3 regions of the Brevibacillus parabrevis genome follow, and region 1 is predicted to be linked to each of the others. Evidence: predicted binding sites of a transcription regulator. Region 1 holds the regulator's gene; each other region holds the start of a gene.

Region 1 (5,417 bases):
CAACCAGGAGATGCGGCTGGCAAAAGGTCAGCTTCTCACGTGGCTAACGCAGACCGAAACGGGCGATGTGGAGGAGCTGAGCCTGCCTCCGAGCGGACAGCTTTTCTGGCAGCAGGTGAAAAGCGATACAAGCTCTTGCTTGAACCGGGCCTGTCCGTGGTTTAGCCGCTGCTATTATTTTCAGGCGAAAGACCGGGCAAAAGAAGCAGATGTGCTCATCGTCAACCACGCTCTCTTCATCAGCGACTTGCAGGCAGAGAACCGGATTCTCCCGCCGTACGAGGTCGCGATTCTCGACGAGGCACACCATCTGGAAGATGCCGCGACACAGCACTTGGGCAAGCAACTGACAACGACACAGGTGATGTTTTTGCTGGATCGCGCTTCTGTCGAGGAGGGGGGAGCGATTGCACGCTTTGCCGAGGAAATGCAAAGCTGGCAGCCGTCTGTCCAGGAAGAGCTGTCCGCGGTTCTTCTGGAGTGCAAGAAGCTGTCTGCGTCTTTGCGCGACAAGGCTCAGCAATGGACGCAGTTTCTGTACGCATGGGCTTCCGAGCGCGCCGAGGAGACGACAGATGCAGGCAGGGAGACGGTGCGGTATCGGGTAGCTTCTTTCACAGGAAAACAAGAAAAAATTCGCAAGGTGACGAAAAAGCTGATCGACGCCATGACAGACTTCGCCTCCAGACTGGAACAGATGCTGAAGCTGGTTCCCGTTCCCCAAGAGGAGAAGCCGCCCTTCCTCATCCGCAGCTTGCAGACGGATTTGTTCGGGCTGGTGAAGGAATGGCAAAATGTGATGGAGCTGTTGCATTTCTTTTTGCAAGAGCAAGATCCGAACTACGTCTACTGGATGGAGGTCGAGTCGCGCACGGCCCGCAAGCAGGTGCACTTGTCTGCGGCGTTGCTCGATGTCGCGGATTCGCTTGCCGAGCCGCTTTTTTCCCAGAAGCGCAGCCTGATCATGACTTCCGCTACGCTGACGGTCAGAAACAGCTTTTCTTACGTCATGAGCCGCTTTGGCCTCGACAAGCTGCCTGCCGAACGGGTACGCACGCTGTCGCTGCCATCGCCGTTCCATTACGAAGAGCAGGGGCTACTATTGATACCTTCCGATTTTCCGGCGCCGGGAAAAGAAAACGACCAGACGTATCTCGAAGCGATCATCCAAGGCTGTGTAGACGTGGTTGTGGCATCAAAAGGCAGGACGCTGATTTTGTTCACCTCGCATTCGATGTTGCGGCTGGTGTACCAAGCCATGAAAGAGCGTCTGGCCGGGGAATCGGAGCCGTACACGCTGTTTGGACACGGCATCGACAGCAACAACCGCAGCAAGCTGGTCAGTCTGTTTCGTTCGATGGAACGAAGCGTTTTGCTTGGCACGAGCAGCTTCTGGGAGGGCGTGGACATCCAAGGAGAGTGGCTGAGCAGTCTGGTTATCATCAAGCTGCCGTTCACGCCGCCCAACCACCCGGTTTACCAGGGACGCGCGGAAGCTTTGAAAGCAGACGGAAAAAACGCATTCATGTCGCTGGCGCTGCCGCAAGCCGTCATTTTGTTCAAGCAAGGAGTCGGACGGTTGATTCGTCACCATTTGGACCGGGGCGTTGTGGTCGTGTTCGATACGCGTGTGGTCGAATCCCGCTACGGCCGTTCCTTTTTGCAATCGCTCCCGCCGTTTCAGGTGGAGACAGGCTCCTGGCCGACGCTGCGCGAACGAATTGAACCGTTCTTACGTATGCAATCCCTGCCAGATTCATAAAATGAAGCAATAGTCTAGCAGGGATTTAGGTGATAAAATAAATGTTATGGAAAAAAAAGTGGGCCTGGCTGCTTCTCGTCGCATGTGTGGCATTGCTATGTTCATGCTCCATCGATACCCATTTGCAGGAAGCCGTTAAGGTGGACGACCCGTTTGCAACCGAGAACGAAGCGGAGTTTACGGGTCTTGTCATCACTTACTGGGCGCTTCCTCATGGAGAAAGCACGCTGGTGCGGATGCCGAGCGGGAAAACCATGCTGATTGATACGGGCAGCGCGGAAGATTGGCCAGCTTTGGCTGCGCATCTTTCCGCTGCGAAGTTGACGCGCCTGGACTATCTGGTCTTGACGAACGATCAGCCTGAACATGCAGGAGGATTCCCTTTTTTACACCAGCAAATCATCATTGATTCCGTCATTGTGCCCAAGCTGATTGCGCCTTCGATTCGCCAGTTCGTTCCGTACGACAAGATCGCGAAGCAAAGAGAACTCGAGGAGAACCAGGAACTGATTCTCGATACCGACATCACGATGGATGTATTGCTGCCCAGCGAGCCGCTGTTTTTATCGCCGCAAAACAATTCGCTCGTTTTTGCGCTGACGCATGATCAGTTGCGCTTTTTGTTTGTGAGCGGCATCAACGAACAGGCCGAGGAGCGCTTGCTCGCCCGCCATCCCGAGCAGTTGAAGTCGGCTGTGCTGAAAGTGGGAGACCAGGGCAGCAATCAAGGAACTTCGCAGCCTTTTCTCTCTCGGGTTGATCCTCAGGTCGCCATCATCCAGAGCAATACAGAGCGCGACATGCAAAAAGAGGGCAAGACCGAGGTGCTGGAGCGGTTGGGCGAGTCGTGGGCGGAGACGTATATGACGGGCCGGGACGGATCGATCACGATCTTGTCCAACGGGAAAGATTACAGGGTATTCAAGCAAAAGAAATAGGGGGGAAGACCGAGCGTGGCTAAACACGAAAAGATTTCGGAAGCGGTCGTCCGCCGCCTGCCGATTTATCTGCGTTACCTCAGCTATTTGCAGCAAAACGAGGTAACTACTGTTTCCTCCCAGCAAATGGGCAAAAACTTGGATGTGAATCCGGCCCAAATCCGAAAAGACCTGGCAACATTCGGCGATTTCGGGAAAAAAGGAATTGGCTATGACGTCAATTACTTGGTGGAAAAAATTCGCCAGATTTTGAAGCTGACGGATGAGATACGCGTCGCGCTCGTTGGAGCAGGCCATTTGGGCCATGCGATCAGCAACTACAACGCTTATTTGAAAGATAACATGCGGATTGCGGCCATTTTTGACAACGATCCCGGCAAGCTGGGAAAAGAAGTGGCGGGCATCCCGATTCAGCCATTGAATGAGCTGGCGGACACGATTGCGCAAAGACAAATCAAGCTGGCGATTATCACCGTGCCCGCACCGGCTGCGCAATCCGTATGTGATCAGTTGACTCAAGCGGGTATCAAGGGAATCCTCAATTTTGCTCCTACGACAATTCGCGCGAAAAAGGATGTGCGCATCCACTATGCGGATGTGACTTCCAATTTGCAGAGCCTGGCCTACTACTTAACGTAAGAATGGAGTGTAGTCATGAAAAAGACCATCCTCATCCACGCAACAGTGATTACGGTAAATGAACAAAACGAGGTTATCCACGATGGAGCTGTCGCGTTCGAAGGCGACAAAATCACATATGTAGGCCCTACCCCTGAAGACCTTTCCGATGCAGGCTACGATGAAGTCATCGACCAAAAAGGCGACTTCATCCTGCCTGGTTTGATCAATACACACGGACACGCGGGCATGTCGCTTTTGCGTGGCTATGCGGACGATTTGCCGTTGCAACAATGGCTGGAAGAGAAAATGTGGCCGCTGGAAGCGCAATTTACCGCTGATTCTGTCAAATGGGGAACCCAACTGTCCCTGATTGAAATGATCCGTACCGGAACCACGACATTCGTCGATATGTACGATCATATGGACGAAGTAGCCAAGGCAGTCGATGCATCCGGCATGCGTGCCCGCCTGTGCCGCGGCATGATCGGTCTGTGCTCCGAGGAAGAAAGACAGACCAAGCTGCGCGATGCGACCGCTTTTGCCAAAGAATGGCACAACCAGGCGGATGGCCGTATCACCGTAATGATGGCACCGCATGCACCGTATACGTGCTCGCCTGAGTTTATCAGCCAAATTATTGAAAAAGCGGACGAGCTGTCTTTGCCGCTGCATATCCACATGTCTGAAACGGCATGGGAAGTGGGGCAAAACGAGAAAGATTACGGTTTGCGTCCAGTCGCTCACCTGGAAAAGCTGGGCATGTTTAACCGCCCTACGCTGGTTGCCCACGCCGTGCATTTGACGGATGAAGAGATTGACATTTTGGCAAAATATCAAGTGAAAGTTTCCCATAACGTCGTCAGCAACCTGAAGCTGGCAAGCGGGGTAGCACCTGTACCGAAAATGCTGGCAAAAGGCGTGAGCGTTTCGCTCGGAACAGACAGCTCGGCGAGCAACAACAACCTCAACCTGTTTGAAGAATTGAAGCTCGCAGCGATTTTGCACAAAGGCGTGAACAACGACCCAGTAGCCGTTCCGGCTGAAGAGGCGCTGCGCATGGCTACTCGCTACGGGGCAGACGGTGTGTTCCAGGCTGATACGCTCGGCAGCATTGAAGTAGGCAAAAAGGCTGACCTGATCGTTCTCGACAGCCACCAGGCGCATTTCCATCCTGCCCATGAGCCGATTTCCCATGTCGTGTATGCGGCAAACGGCCGTGATGTCAAAGACACAATCGTTGCGGGCAAGTTCCTGATGCGCAACCACAAGCTGCTCACCATCGACGAAGAGCGTGCCATCTACGAAGCCAATCGCGTATTCGCTGCGCTGAAACGGTAAAAGGCTCCTGTCTGGTGTGGGACAGGAGTAAGGGAGTGTAGGTGTAGGTAGGGGAATTTGGGTATTACATCGTGCCGTGCTCATTTTCGCCACAGCTCTGTCAGGGGATGATGGCGAAAATGCAGTGTGGGTGTGTGCGACAGTTGACGCAAGGGAGAAGACAGTCCAGCCCAGGAGACGCGGTATTCTTGTAGCAAAAACCCAAGTATGTCAGGAGATGCGTTTTGTTGCGGCGACTTCACGCGCTCACCTCCTTGCGGGTGTATAAGTAGTATGACCGCTTGGCCCCGAGCTATGATTAGCAAGTTTTCCGTGCCGTTCTAAAACCTTCCCGTATAGCATAGGCTATGACAAAAATGGGACAGGGGGAACGCCAGATGTACGTCCGGCCCAAACAGCTATGGTGGCTGATCCCGATCTTTCTCGGCCTGTTTGGCCTCGGGATGGCGCTCGGCTCTTTTGGTTTGTGGAACCGTTCAGCTGCCGATGCCGGGAATGAACAGGGCTTGATTGGCAAACGAGAGGCGTATGCCGTGCCGCAACTTTTGGAACAGCTGACTCGGTCAGAGGAGCGCTCGTTTCTCGTTTACATGCAGGACCAAGCGCTGAATGGCCGCTATCGGCATGAGACATTCAGCCTGGACGGAGAAATCGGCGGGCACAAGCTGGCCATCAGCCGTAACCAGGAGCAGCCGGTTACCGTAACAATAGACGGACAAGTTCAGGATCATGCAGCACTCCCTTACGCCCTGTTTACG
Region 2 (5,417 bases), 630 kb from region 1:
ACGGCCAAGCTTTTTCAGCAAACGGCCACAGGCGTATGGTCAGGCGCAAGCAGGCGCATTTCCCTTGCTAAAAGCGAGCGAGCTGTTTTGTAAAGAAAAAAACCCCGGGATTTGTGTATCCCGGGGTTTGACGCTTGTTCGTATGGTTGTTTTTGGTTTAGTACGCGAGCGAAGACAAGCCGTTGATGTGAGTCAGGTAGCGCACGTTGCTCGCTTCCTTCATCAGCGTAGCTGGCAAGCCTTTCAGCTTCAACTGGCTTGCACCGATGGTTCCGATGGCATCTTTGCGGCCCAAGCTTCCGAGAGTACCGGAAAAGACTGGCTTGAACGTGTCCATTTTGGAGCCGTTGAAGTGAGCGAACAAGTTGTAGCCAACCACTTCACCCATTTGCCATGCCAATTGAGCAGTTGGCGGGTATGGACGGCCTTCTGGCCCCATAACCACTGCACTGTCTCCCGCGAGGAATACTTCCGGATGAGAAGTGGACTGCAGGAACTCAGTCACAGTTGCGCGACCGCGGTTTACTTCGATGCCGCACTCAGCCACTACGCGATTTCCTTGAACGCCACCAGTCCAAACCATTGTTTTGGTTTCGATGGTGTTGCCGTCTTTCAGGCAAACGGTTGTTTCTTTCATTTCGGTTACAGGAACGCCAGTCAGGAACTGAACGCCACGTTTTTCCAGGCTAGTTTTTGCACGCTCTACCAGGTCAGGAGCAAAGCCCGCGAGGATCGATGGTCCTGCCTCTACGCAATAGATGGACAGGTCTGCAAAATCTACGCCGTACTTGCGGCAAAGATCAGGCAGCATGTCAGCAAATTCGCCAACCAGCTCGATGCCGGTCAGACCGCCGCCGCCAACCACGAAAGTCGCATCGGCTTTGTTTTTGCTCTTGCTGTATTCCACTACGCGCTCTTCGAGGTGCGCGCGCAGACGGTTTGCTTCCTCTACGGATTTCAGCGTAAAGCTGTACTCTTGCAAGCCAGGGATACCGAAGAATGCGGTTTCGCTGCCCAGAGCAACTACGAGTGCATCGTATTTGATGCTCTCGCCGCTCGTCAAAGTGACGCGTTGCGATTCCAGACCGATTTTTTCAACAGTGTCGATCACCAGGTTGATGTCTTTTCCACGCAGCAGTCTTTCCAATGGCAGTGCCACGTTTTGTTCAGACAGGTTGCCTACTGCCAAACGGTGCAGCTCCGTGATGATTTGGTGCGTAGGGAAACGGTTCACAACCGTGATCGTCGCCTCTTCCGCCGTCATGTATTTGCGTGCAGTCAAAGCGGACAGCAAACCGCCGTAGCCGCCGCCCAGAATGAGAATATGCTTCGCCATGCCTAATCCTCCGTCCTTGTCTCTCGTAGGTTATCGTAATTAGCGTTTTTGTTGTTGGCGCTCAGCCAAAACTTCGAGGAATGCTTGTGCAAAACGCAATGTTTTTTGCACTTGCGGATCTTTCAGCATTTTGAGCATGCCAAACAAGCCAACGGTCGTTTCCTCAGTGTGCGCGCGGTCGTTTGCTTCAATAGCCGCTTGCGCGATGCCTTTTGCCTTGTCGGAAATCGGTTTGACGAACTCTTCCATACCGCCCTTGATGTCGTCGATGAGTACATGATCGTTAGCTACGGTGTTTACCAGGTCGTACGTTTTGGTGAGGATAGTTGTCATCTCGGCCAGTTTTGGCAAGTTTGCCACCAATACATTCAGGGATTCTTGAATTTCTGGTTTCATCAACTGATCGAGTACATCCATTTGTTGCTCAGGTGCCAGAGTAGCTGTGCTTGCTACTTCTGCTTGAGCTTGTTGCGTGGTTGTTTGAGACATGGAAAAACGTCCTCCTTTGCTTTGGAATAGAGGCCTTCATTCTCGATGCCTGTTCATACGAGTTACGGCCGCTATTCTCCCAAAATACCGAAAAGCACGTGTGCTTGTAATATTTTTCACAAAGCGAATGATACAGCTACGTGGAATAATCAAAAGTGCATGATTTCACAAAGTGATATTCAGGAAAAAGCACAGAACAAATCCATCAGGTGAACAGGCTCGATTTAGAACTCTATGTACTCTACTATATACCTTCTTCGCGGGAACAGCAAAGGAAAAAACTTTGAGATCTAAAAGGGGGCAACTTGAATTTAACAAATTATAAAGTAAGGTAAAAATAATATTCACATTTTTTTCACTTGAAAAATTTTAGTCACAATAGTAATTTGTAGTTGTAAATGTAAAATATTTCATGTGGAGGAATTTAAAGTATGAAAAAGAAAATAACTATCTCTTTATTTGTAGTTACTTGCATTTTTGCGAGTGCCTTATCAGCATCAGCAGCATGGAAAAACCTTACTGCTAGCGCCTCTATGAGTTATACCCCTAATAGCACTTCTTATGTTGTTAGAGGTGATGCCCGAGCATTTACTGATGGATCCCCTAAGTCAGGCACTGGTGTCTATGTTAAGGGTACTTTAAAGTATAATGGAAGTGTTGTTGCAAGTGATGATGATTATGATACATCTAATGGAATGCCTTCTGTCACTTTAAAAAATACACAAAAAAAATCCGGTAAATGGCGTGTAGATACATATGCTGAGATCTACCAAGATAACGGTCCTACTATTGATACCAAAAAGGATAGTACTGAAGAGTATGTCTCCTTTACGGCTAACAAGTCCAAAGCTAAACTTGGGTCGGAAAAACTTATGATTACCGATAATGATAGAAATAAATGGATGCAATACGTAGATAACTCAATTAACGAAAAGATAAAGATTGCATTTGATGATGCACTTGAAACATTTAACTTAGAAAGTGAGAATTTGAAATATTACGACCTCGGAGAAGTTGAGAAAATTGATGGCTTTAGTAATAAAGAGCTCCAGTCATTACGTTCTAAAATTTATAAGACCATTTTTGAAGGAAACGAAATTGAGAATGGGGACATTTATCCCGGCTTATTTATAGGTGAGGAATCGAAAATCATTATCGTACTTTTCAAATCTCAATCAAATGGAGACAATCATAAATTTGTCTTCGTTAAAGAAGATAATGATTGGGCTTTCCAAGATAAAGAAACAAAAAAGGAAAAGTGATACCTGAGCCAAACATAAAATCTTTAGAAGAATTTTCAATTGAAAACAACTGAATTTTTTAAAGTATCGATATTTGTTCAACTCCAATTTAGGCAAGTGTATTCCTTCATTAAGACTGCATGTTCAATTATTTGAGTTCCGATAATTGACATGCAGTTTTTATGATGTGAATATTACAAATCATATTTACTGCTTTAAGGATGGATAATGATTTCTCGCTAAAGTGATGACAAAAATATCTAGAAAGATTACAAAGGAAGGCAAAGATTTAATTACCGCATTTTGTAACCCGATCATCTTTGATGTTATTTTTGCTCACTTCCTTCTTATGTCAACACACCATGATGTTATGTTGGAGTAACCACAATACTTTCAGCATCAAATTCAGCTGCCATATCCCCCAGTAATCGCTAGAATTTCCCGCCTTCTCCTAAAAATTAAAAGGTTTGAGAACGGTTTACTCCCGTGCTCAAACCTTGAACTGCTTTATTCAATTATTTATTACTCTTTCCAAGGATTCCACATCTTAGGAAATCGTTTTTGAGAGCTTTTTATAGTAATCTTTGATGACTTGGTGATGTTTTTCATTGATATCCGTAAAAATTAACTCGATTACTGTCTGCTTGTCTTCGAAGGTCTTTTCCACGATTTTTGCCATCATGACGATTTCTTGCCCAGTCGAAGGAACCGTGAAAGAAAGGTGGAGAAACTCCCCTTTTGCCACATAACCTTCTGTTGCGAGTATCAGTCGTGTAGGGGAAAATTTCAGCAGCACAGCCTCCCCTTTTTCCTCGATCGGTCTTGCGCCCATCACCTTGTACGGGACGCGAATGTCAATCCCGGGCGGAATGGGTTCCTGCTTGCGGCTTGTGGCAATCTCGACGCCGACGCTGACCGGAACCATCGCCAACAGCTTGATAGGCCATATCGTTTCTTCCGAAATCACTTCCAGATCAATCGTGTTAATCGCCGCATCCGATTCCCACCGAACACGCACCGTTGATCCGAGCAGTTCGGCCTTTGCATCGGCCTTCATCTCAAGAGAAACGACGAGATAACTACTTTTGACATGCTCAACCATTACTTGAATGGGCGATTTGACCTGTCTAGAGATCATCATCGGCAATGAAGCACCGCGTTGGAGGCGTTTGTCCGCCATAAAAGGGGTGAGGGATGGGATATCAATCATTCTGTTTGTCACTCCACAAAGTCAAACTCTAATTTGCCAATCCGAACGGTATCCCCGTCTCTTGCACCGTGTTTGCGCAATGCCTCGTCCACACCCATGCTGCGCATCTGTCTCGCGAAGCGCTGAGCTGCGTCATAGCTGTTGAGGTTCGTCATGCGCACCAATTTCTCGATTTTTTCACCGCTGATCACGAATACTTCGTTGTCGCGAGTGATTTCAAACGGCTCCGGCTCTTTCTCCGCACGGAACATCACGCGCTCTTCCACTTCTTGTACTTCTTCGACTGTCGGCTTGTCCGGAATTGTGGACAATGTCTCGCCTACTGCGTACATCAGTTCCTTGACACCTTGCTGGGTCGCTGCCGAGATTTCGAAAACTTGAACACCTGGCACTTTTTCTTTGAAGCGCTGCAAATTTTCGGCCGCTTCCGGCACGTCCATCTTGTTGGCAGCAACGATTTGCGGACGATCTTCGAGCTTCAGGTTGTACAGCTTCAGCTCGCGGTTGATCTGCAAATAGTCTTCGTACGGATCGCGTCCATCCACTCCCGCCATGTCAATGACATGGACAATCAGACGAGTGCGCTCTACGTGGCGCAGGAATTGATGACCAAGCCCCACACCTTCGTGCGCTCCCTCAATCAGCCCTGGCAAGTCAGCCATGACGAAGCTCTGTTCGCCCAAATCCACGACACCGAGATTCGGAGTCAATGTAGTAAAGTGATAGGCAGCAATTTTTGGCTTCGCTGCGGTCACACTGGAGAGCAGCGTAGACTTCCCTACGCTCGGATAACCAACCAGACCGACGTCGGCAATCAGCTTCAGCTCCATGACGATGTAGCGCTCTTGGCCAGGCTCGCCGTTCTCGGAAATATGCGGCGCCGGATTCGACGAATTGGCAAAACGGATATTACCCCGTCCACCGCGTCCGCCTTTGGCGATCACAGCACGCTGACCATGCTCGATCAGATCGGCGATGACTTCTTTTGTATCGTCATCGATCACAGTCGTTCCCGGCGGTACGCGAACAACCATATCCTCCGCACCTGCTCCGTGCTGCGACTTGTTGCGGCCGTGCTCGCCGCGTGTCGCCTTGAAGTGTCTTTGGTAGCGGAAGTCTACGAGCGTGCGCAGTCCTTCGT
Region 3 (5,417 bases), 1.5 Mb from region 1:
CTTGCTGGAATCAGGACAAATCAAGCTGACCAAAGCGACAGCCGACGGCAAGGAATTGACCTTGCAAGTATTTGGGCCAGGCGAGCTGGTCGGAATGGTCGGGCTTTTTGAGTCAGGCGTTACTTATACGTCTACAGCGACCATGCACGAGCCGGGCGAGGTCAACGTCATCCAGCGGAGCGCACTGGAGAAGCTGCTCTTGGAAAACGGTGAGTTTTGCGTCGACTTTTTGCGCTGGATGGCCATCATGAACCGGAGAATCCAATCCAAGTTCCGCGACTTGCTGTTGAACGGCAAAATCGGAGCCTTTTACTCCACGCTGATCCGCATGAGCAATACGTACGGAGAAGAACGAGAGGACGGCATTCTCATCAAGCTTTCTCTCACCAATCGCGATCTTGCCCAATTCATCGGCCTCACCCGCGAAAGCGTCAACCGGATGCTCGCCGATTTGAAAAAGCTGGATGTCATCGAGATCATGCCGCACGGATACCTGTTGATCAAAGATGTGGAGTATTTGAAAGAAGCAATCTGTTGTGACGATTGCCCGCCGGAAATTTGCCAAATGTAACAACGAACGCTGCACCGTTTGTCTCCTCCAAGCAGGAGAGCGCGTGCAGCGTTTTTTTGTATAAAAAAGACAGCCACGCGAACATGGCTGCCTTTTTTTCTAGCTGGTCGCAGAAACTGCCGGATTGCCTGGTTGAAGCTGTTGTGGTGTCAACTCGGTAAACATGCCTGCGTAATACTGGACGTCTCCCGCTTCATCCCGGATCGAGCTGATCGTCAGCCATTGGCGATAAACCTCGCCGCTCTTGCGCCTGTTCCAGATTTCGCCCTGCCAAAAGCCTGTGGCGGCAATCTGCTGCCACATCTGCTGGTAGAAGCCAGGTTCCTGCATCCCGGATTTTAACAGCTTCGGATTTTTGCCGACCACTTCATGACGCTCGTAGCCCGTCACCGCAGAAAAAGCGGGATTTACATCGCGGATGATCCCTTTCGTATCGGTGATGACGATGGCTTCTCCCGTGTTGTCGACGATCGTTTTGGCCAACTGCATTTTTTCCTGATAGTACATCCAGAAGACGAGGATCAGACTGGCTAACGCTACCTCGGACAAGGCCATGAACCCGATAGCGTAGTGACCTGTAAGGCTAAATAATAGCGAGAGAATCAATGGCGGGAAAAATCCGCCAAGCCCGCCCATCGCGGAAACGATCCCGTTGACGATCCCGGCTTGCTTGGAAAAGTAGTACGGAACCATTTTGAAAATCGTCCCGTTCCCGATTCCCGCGCAGACAGCAATCGCCAGGCACCCGATCGAATACAGCTGCAACGACGGCGAGAACGACAGAACGACCCCGAACAAGCTCAGTCCGGCAAAGACCACCATTAACACCTTCAAAGCATTGAAGCGATCTCCGAGCCAGCCTCCCAGCGGCCGGGCGATGGTGGCCAGCGCAATGAATCCGGCTGTCCGCATGCCCGCGTCTATTTTATCCAACCCGAAGCTGCTGACGAGAAAGTTTGGCAAATAGACGGTAAAAGCGACGAACGAGCCAAACGTAATAAAGTAAAACAGGCTGAGAAACCACAGCTTTTCATTTCGGTAAACCCCTTTGATCTGCTCCATCACGGGAGTCTTAACCCGCGTTTCTTTACGGTCGCCCCAGACGAAGTTAAGGAGTGCAAACAGCACGAGCAACCCCAGATAAAGCTTCACAGTGCCCGACCAGCCAATCTGCTTCGCCACGATGGGCGCGAAAAACGTGGAGAGCGCGGTCCCGGCATTGCCTACTCCGTAAATGCCGTTGACGAAGCCGTGCTTTTCCTTCGGATAATATTTGGGCAAGGAAGTCACGCCTACCGAGAAGATCGCGCCGCCAATCCCCAGAAAAAACCCTCCGATCATCAAATCCGCCGCCGAACGTGCTTCACTTATGTAGTACACAGGCACGAGCAGCAGAAGAAAGCTGACGGTAAACAGCAGTCTCGCCCCGAAGCGATTCGTATAATAGCCAATCGGAATACGCAACAAGGAGCCTAGCAAGACAGGTATCGCCGTAATCCAGGCGATTTGTCCTGCTGACAATTGCAATTCCTCTTTCATAAACGGCATCAAAGAAGACAAGATGACCCAGACCATGAATCCAGCAACGAGGCTGAATGTTTGCAAGGGTAGCTGAATTTTGCGAACCATCTATCACCACTCCTTTTCGTTAGGAAAAAAACGGAGTCGGCCAGACGAGGATGTTTCTGTGTCAGGCCGAACTCCCAATGCTCATCCCCCTTTTTACCTTATCCTCATCCTCGACGCTTCGTTGTGAGGAAAATCACAATCGCGCTCATTCACAAAATCGTTTGGAACCGTGTGATCGTACGCACAGTCAATTCAGCTCGTCTTGACCTATGCTTGGGGCACGACTGAGTTCGAGGTGACATGAGATGATGACAATTGCCGATATACAAGATGTCTTTTTTCTATGCGGCTTTCCCTATTACAAGCAGCTGTCGATCCAGGGACAGCAGGCAGACTGTACGTTTTACAGCATCCATTCCGACTATCGGAAAAAGGTGGTTCTCCAGCTGACAAGCAAGGCGGAGCTTCAACACCAGATTGCCCTGGAAGTCATCAAGTTTTGGGCGCACGATCTGAAAGCGCTTGAAGAGCAATTCATCGAGCACAGCCTGGTTGACTAGAGGGCTTGCCTTCGCTGTGCTCACAAGCGCTCTGGGTGTTGCGGCGCGATTTTTTCCAGAAGCTCCTGCTTTTCCTCTTCATTCAGCAGCTGTTGGGCCATGGGAAACAGCACTTGCTCTTCTTTTTGAAAATGCTGGAGCAAAACCTCGACAGCGCTTTGCAAATAGTCAGGGAAGCCATCCTCCAAAAAGCGGTTCAGAAAGCGTTTCGCCTGTTCGTGCTCGTATTCCATCACGGCAATAGGCCCCGCCTCCCTCCCGACATACTTGGCCATCATCGTAAACAATACGTCCTCTTCCTTCGCGGAGTGAGGCTCAAGCTCGGCAATAAAGGCGTTTGCGTTCGTTTGCAGTTCCGTTAGCAATTCTTCTTTGCGAATCGCGTCGGCAGCCACAAACTGTGTGGCAAGTCGCTGAAGTTCCACCATTTTTTCCACGAGCGGACCGTGTTCTGTTTTCAGTTGGGTTAAAGCGGCACAAAGAGCGTTTTCTTCCGGAGTCATTCCCATGGAACATCCAAACGGCATCATGCTTCCCCTCCCTTTTCTTTTCACAAATCTACTGTAATGGAAAAGAGGGGGAGACGCTGTTAAGTACGTCACACCTTCCCCCTTGCGCCCCCTCCTTTTTTCGGCAAACAAAGAAAAATGACCGCCCCACAAGGGACAGCCATCTTTTCCTGCCATTAATGCACGCCGAGCATTTCTTTCATGTCTTCTTGGGCATCGCCAATCAATTTGATCCGGAACAAATCTTGAAGCACGGTGAGCACGCCTGGCTGGATAAACTCCGGCAGCTTGGGACCAATTCGGATATCTTGAATGCCCAGGCTGAACAATCCGAGCAAAATTGCGACGGCCTTTTGCTCAAACCAGGAGAGGACGATGCTCACAGGCAATTCATTGACCCCGCAGCCAAACGCTTCCGCCAGCGCTGTCGCGATCTTGACTGTAGAACCGGAATTGTTGCACTGCCCCAGATCGATGTAGCGCGGAATATTGGTGCCCGGAACGACGCCGTAATCCACATCGTTGAAGCGGAACTTGCCACAGGAAGTTGTCAGGATGACGGTTTCTGGCGGCAAGGAAGTAGCCAATTCCCGATAGTAGTCGCCGCCTTTGCCTGGCGCATCACATCCGGCGATGACGAAAAAGCGTTTGATCTGCCCAGCCTTGACGGCATCGATGATTTCCGGCGCGATTCCCAATACCGTCTCGTGATGAAATCCGGTCGTCAGCGTCTGCTCCGATTCGATATGGGCTTTTGGCAAGGCAAGCGCCCGTTCGATGAGTGGCGTAAAATCGTCGTGTTCAATTTTGGTCACGCCCTCAAGCCCCGTAATATCGTAGGAGAAGAAGCGGTCCGCATAAGTGCCTTTGATCGGCATCACACAGTTGGTCGTCGCCAGGATCGCCCCCGGAAACTCTTCAAACAATCTCCGTTGGTCAAACCACGCTTTGCCGATATTGCCTTTCAGATGCGGGTACTTCTTCAGTTCGGGATAACCGTGCGCTGGCAGCATCTCCGAGTGGGTGTATATATTGATGCCTTTGCCTGCGGTCTGCTCCAACAGTTCCCGCAACGCAAACAGATTGTGCCCGGTCACAACGATGCAGTGTCCCTCGATTTTGTTCTGGGAGACGGTAATCGGCTCTGGAATGCCAAAGCGATCTGTGTGCGCCTTGTCCAGCAATTCCATCACTTTGATGGCTGCGCCCCCGACTTTCATTGCCATTTGCAAGTGTTCCTCTAAGTTAAAGTTAACGTTTGTCAGCGTGAAATATAAAGCTTCCTGCGTGATCCCATCCACTTCCGGATCGATGTACCCCAATTGTCTCGCATGTGTCGCATAGGCGGCGATCCCTTTCAGGGCAAAAATGATCGTGTCCTGGATGCTCGCCAATTCCTCGTTTTTGCCACATACGCCGATTACCTTGCAGCCGCCCGTCGGTGTTTGCTCACATTGATAACAAAACATCTTCATTTCCTCCTCTGTGTTGGCTGATCTTCATCTTGATCATACGGCGGCTGCGACTTGGGCGTGGTGATAAACATCACACTTTCGGATGCTTTGAAAAAATCAGCTTCTTCACGGCAAAAAACCCGCCAAATCGCTTGGCGGGCTTGTCTTTTACACGTGAATGGAGCCGTGTTACTCCACTGTATCGAGAATCGTCTGAATCTCGCGCAAGCTCACGATTTCGTGCACAGGGGCGATATCCCCCGCCAAAGTCGCGCCGTGCCGATTGATCCACATGTTGCGCATGCCGACTGCATTCGAGCCTTGAATATCCGTCGTCAGCTTGTCGCCGATCATGACGCCCTCTTCCGCTGTAATGCCCAGCAGGCTCATCGCATGTTCAAAAATTTCCGCCGCGGGCTTGCCTCGTCCGAAATCGCCGGAGATGACGATATGGTCGAAATAAGCGGCGAGGTTTGGCACGCCAGCCAGCTTTTCCTTTTGCAAGTCAGGCGAACCGTTTGTGAGCAGCAACAGCTTGTACTTCGCTTTCAACTGGTCCAGCACTTCGAACGTTTCTTCATAGACGATCGGGCGGCTTCTCCGCTCAGCGACGAACAGCTCTCCCAGTTTGTGTCCAAGCTCCTCGTCTTCTATGCCAAGCGCACGCAGGCCGCGCGTCCAGGCTTCCTTCCGATACGTCGGAACGAACGATTGCAGTTGGCGAAATTCCTGCTGCTTGCCTTCTGCAAATTGC

The links. The regulator Rex, encoded in region 1, represses fermentation and respiration genes when NADH is low (regulators of the CRP and FNR family bind a similar motif). The targets are predictions, from matches to a motif close to TTGTGAAATATTTCACAA.
Region 2: IRJ17_RS23255 (DUF1641 domain-containing protein) is a predicted target of Rex. The motif match lies at 1,930-1,947, and genes of this name have one in related genera.
Region 3: IRJ17_RS14035 (nitrate/nitrite transporter) is a predicted target of Rex. The motif match lies at 2,322-2,339, and genes of this name have one in related genera.

The regions. Positions count from the first base shown of each region.
Region 1 is NZ_CP064090.1:4,420,671-4,426,087, reverse strand. Features, by position in the region: gene dinG (ATP-dependent DNA helicase DinG) at 1-1,762, shown strand, start outside; gene IRJ17_RS20060 (ComEC/Rec2 family competence protein) at 1,804-2,700, shown strand; gene IRJ17_RS20055 (redox-sensing transcriptional repressor Rex) at 2,716-3,339, shown strand; gene IRJ17_RS20050 (amidohydrolase) at 3,355-4,659, shown strand; gene IRJ17_RS20045 (hypothetical protein) at 5,037-5,417, shown strand, end outside.
Region 2 is NZ_CP064090.1:5,046,470-5,051,886, forward strand. Features, by position in the region: gene IRJ17_RS23250 (NAD(P)/FAD-dependent oxidoreductase) at 158-1,336, opposite strand; gene IRJ17_RS23255 (DUF1641 domain-containing protein) at 1,376-1,825, opposite strand; gene IRJ17_RS23260 (hypothetical protein) at 2,257-3,087, shown strand; gene IRJ17_RS23265 (PilZ domain-containing protein) at 3,614-4,276, opposite strand; gene obgE (GTPase ObgE) at 4,285-5,417, opposite strand, start outside.
Region 3 is NZ_CP064090.1:2,939,058-2,944,474, reverse strand. Features, by position in the region: gene IRJ17_RS14040 (Crp/Fnr family transcriptional regulator) at 1-571, shown strand, start outside; gene IRJ17_RS14035 (nitrate/nitrite transporter) at 671-2,200, opposite strand; gene IRJ17_RS14030 (hypothetical protein) at 2,446-2,700, shown strand; gene IRJ17_RS14025 (hemerythrin domain-containing protein) at 2,721-3,227, opposite strand; gene hcp (hydroxylamine reductase) at 3,386-4,678, opposite strand; gene IRJ17_RS14015 (HAD family hydrolase) at 4,853-5,417, opposite strand, start outside.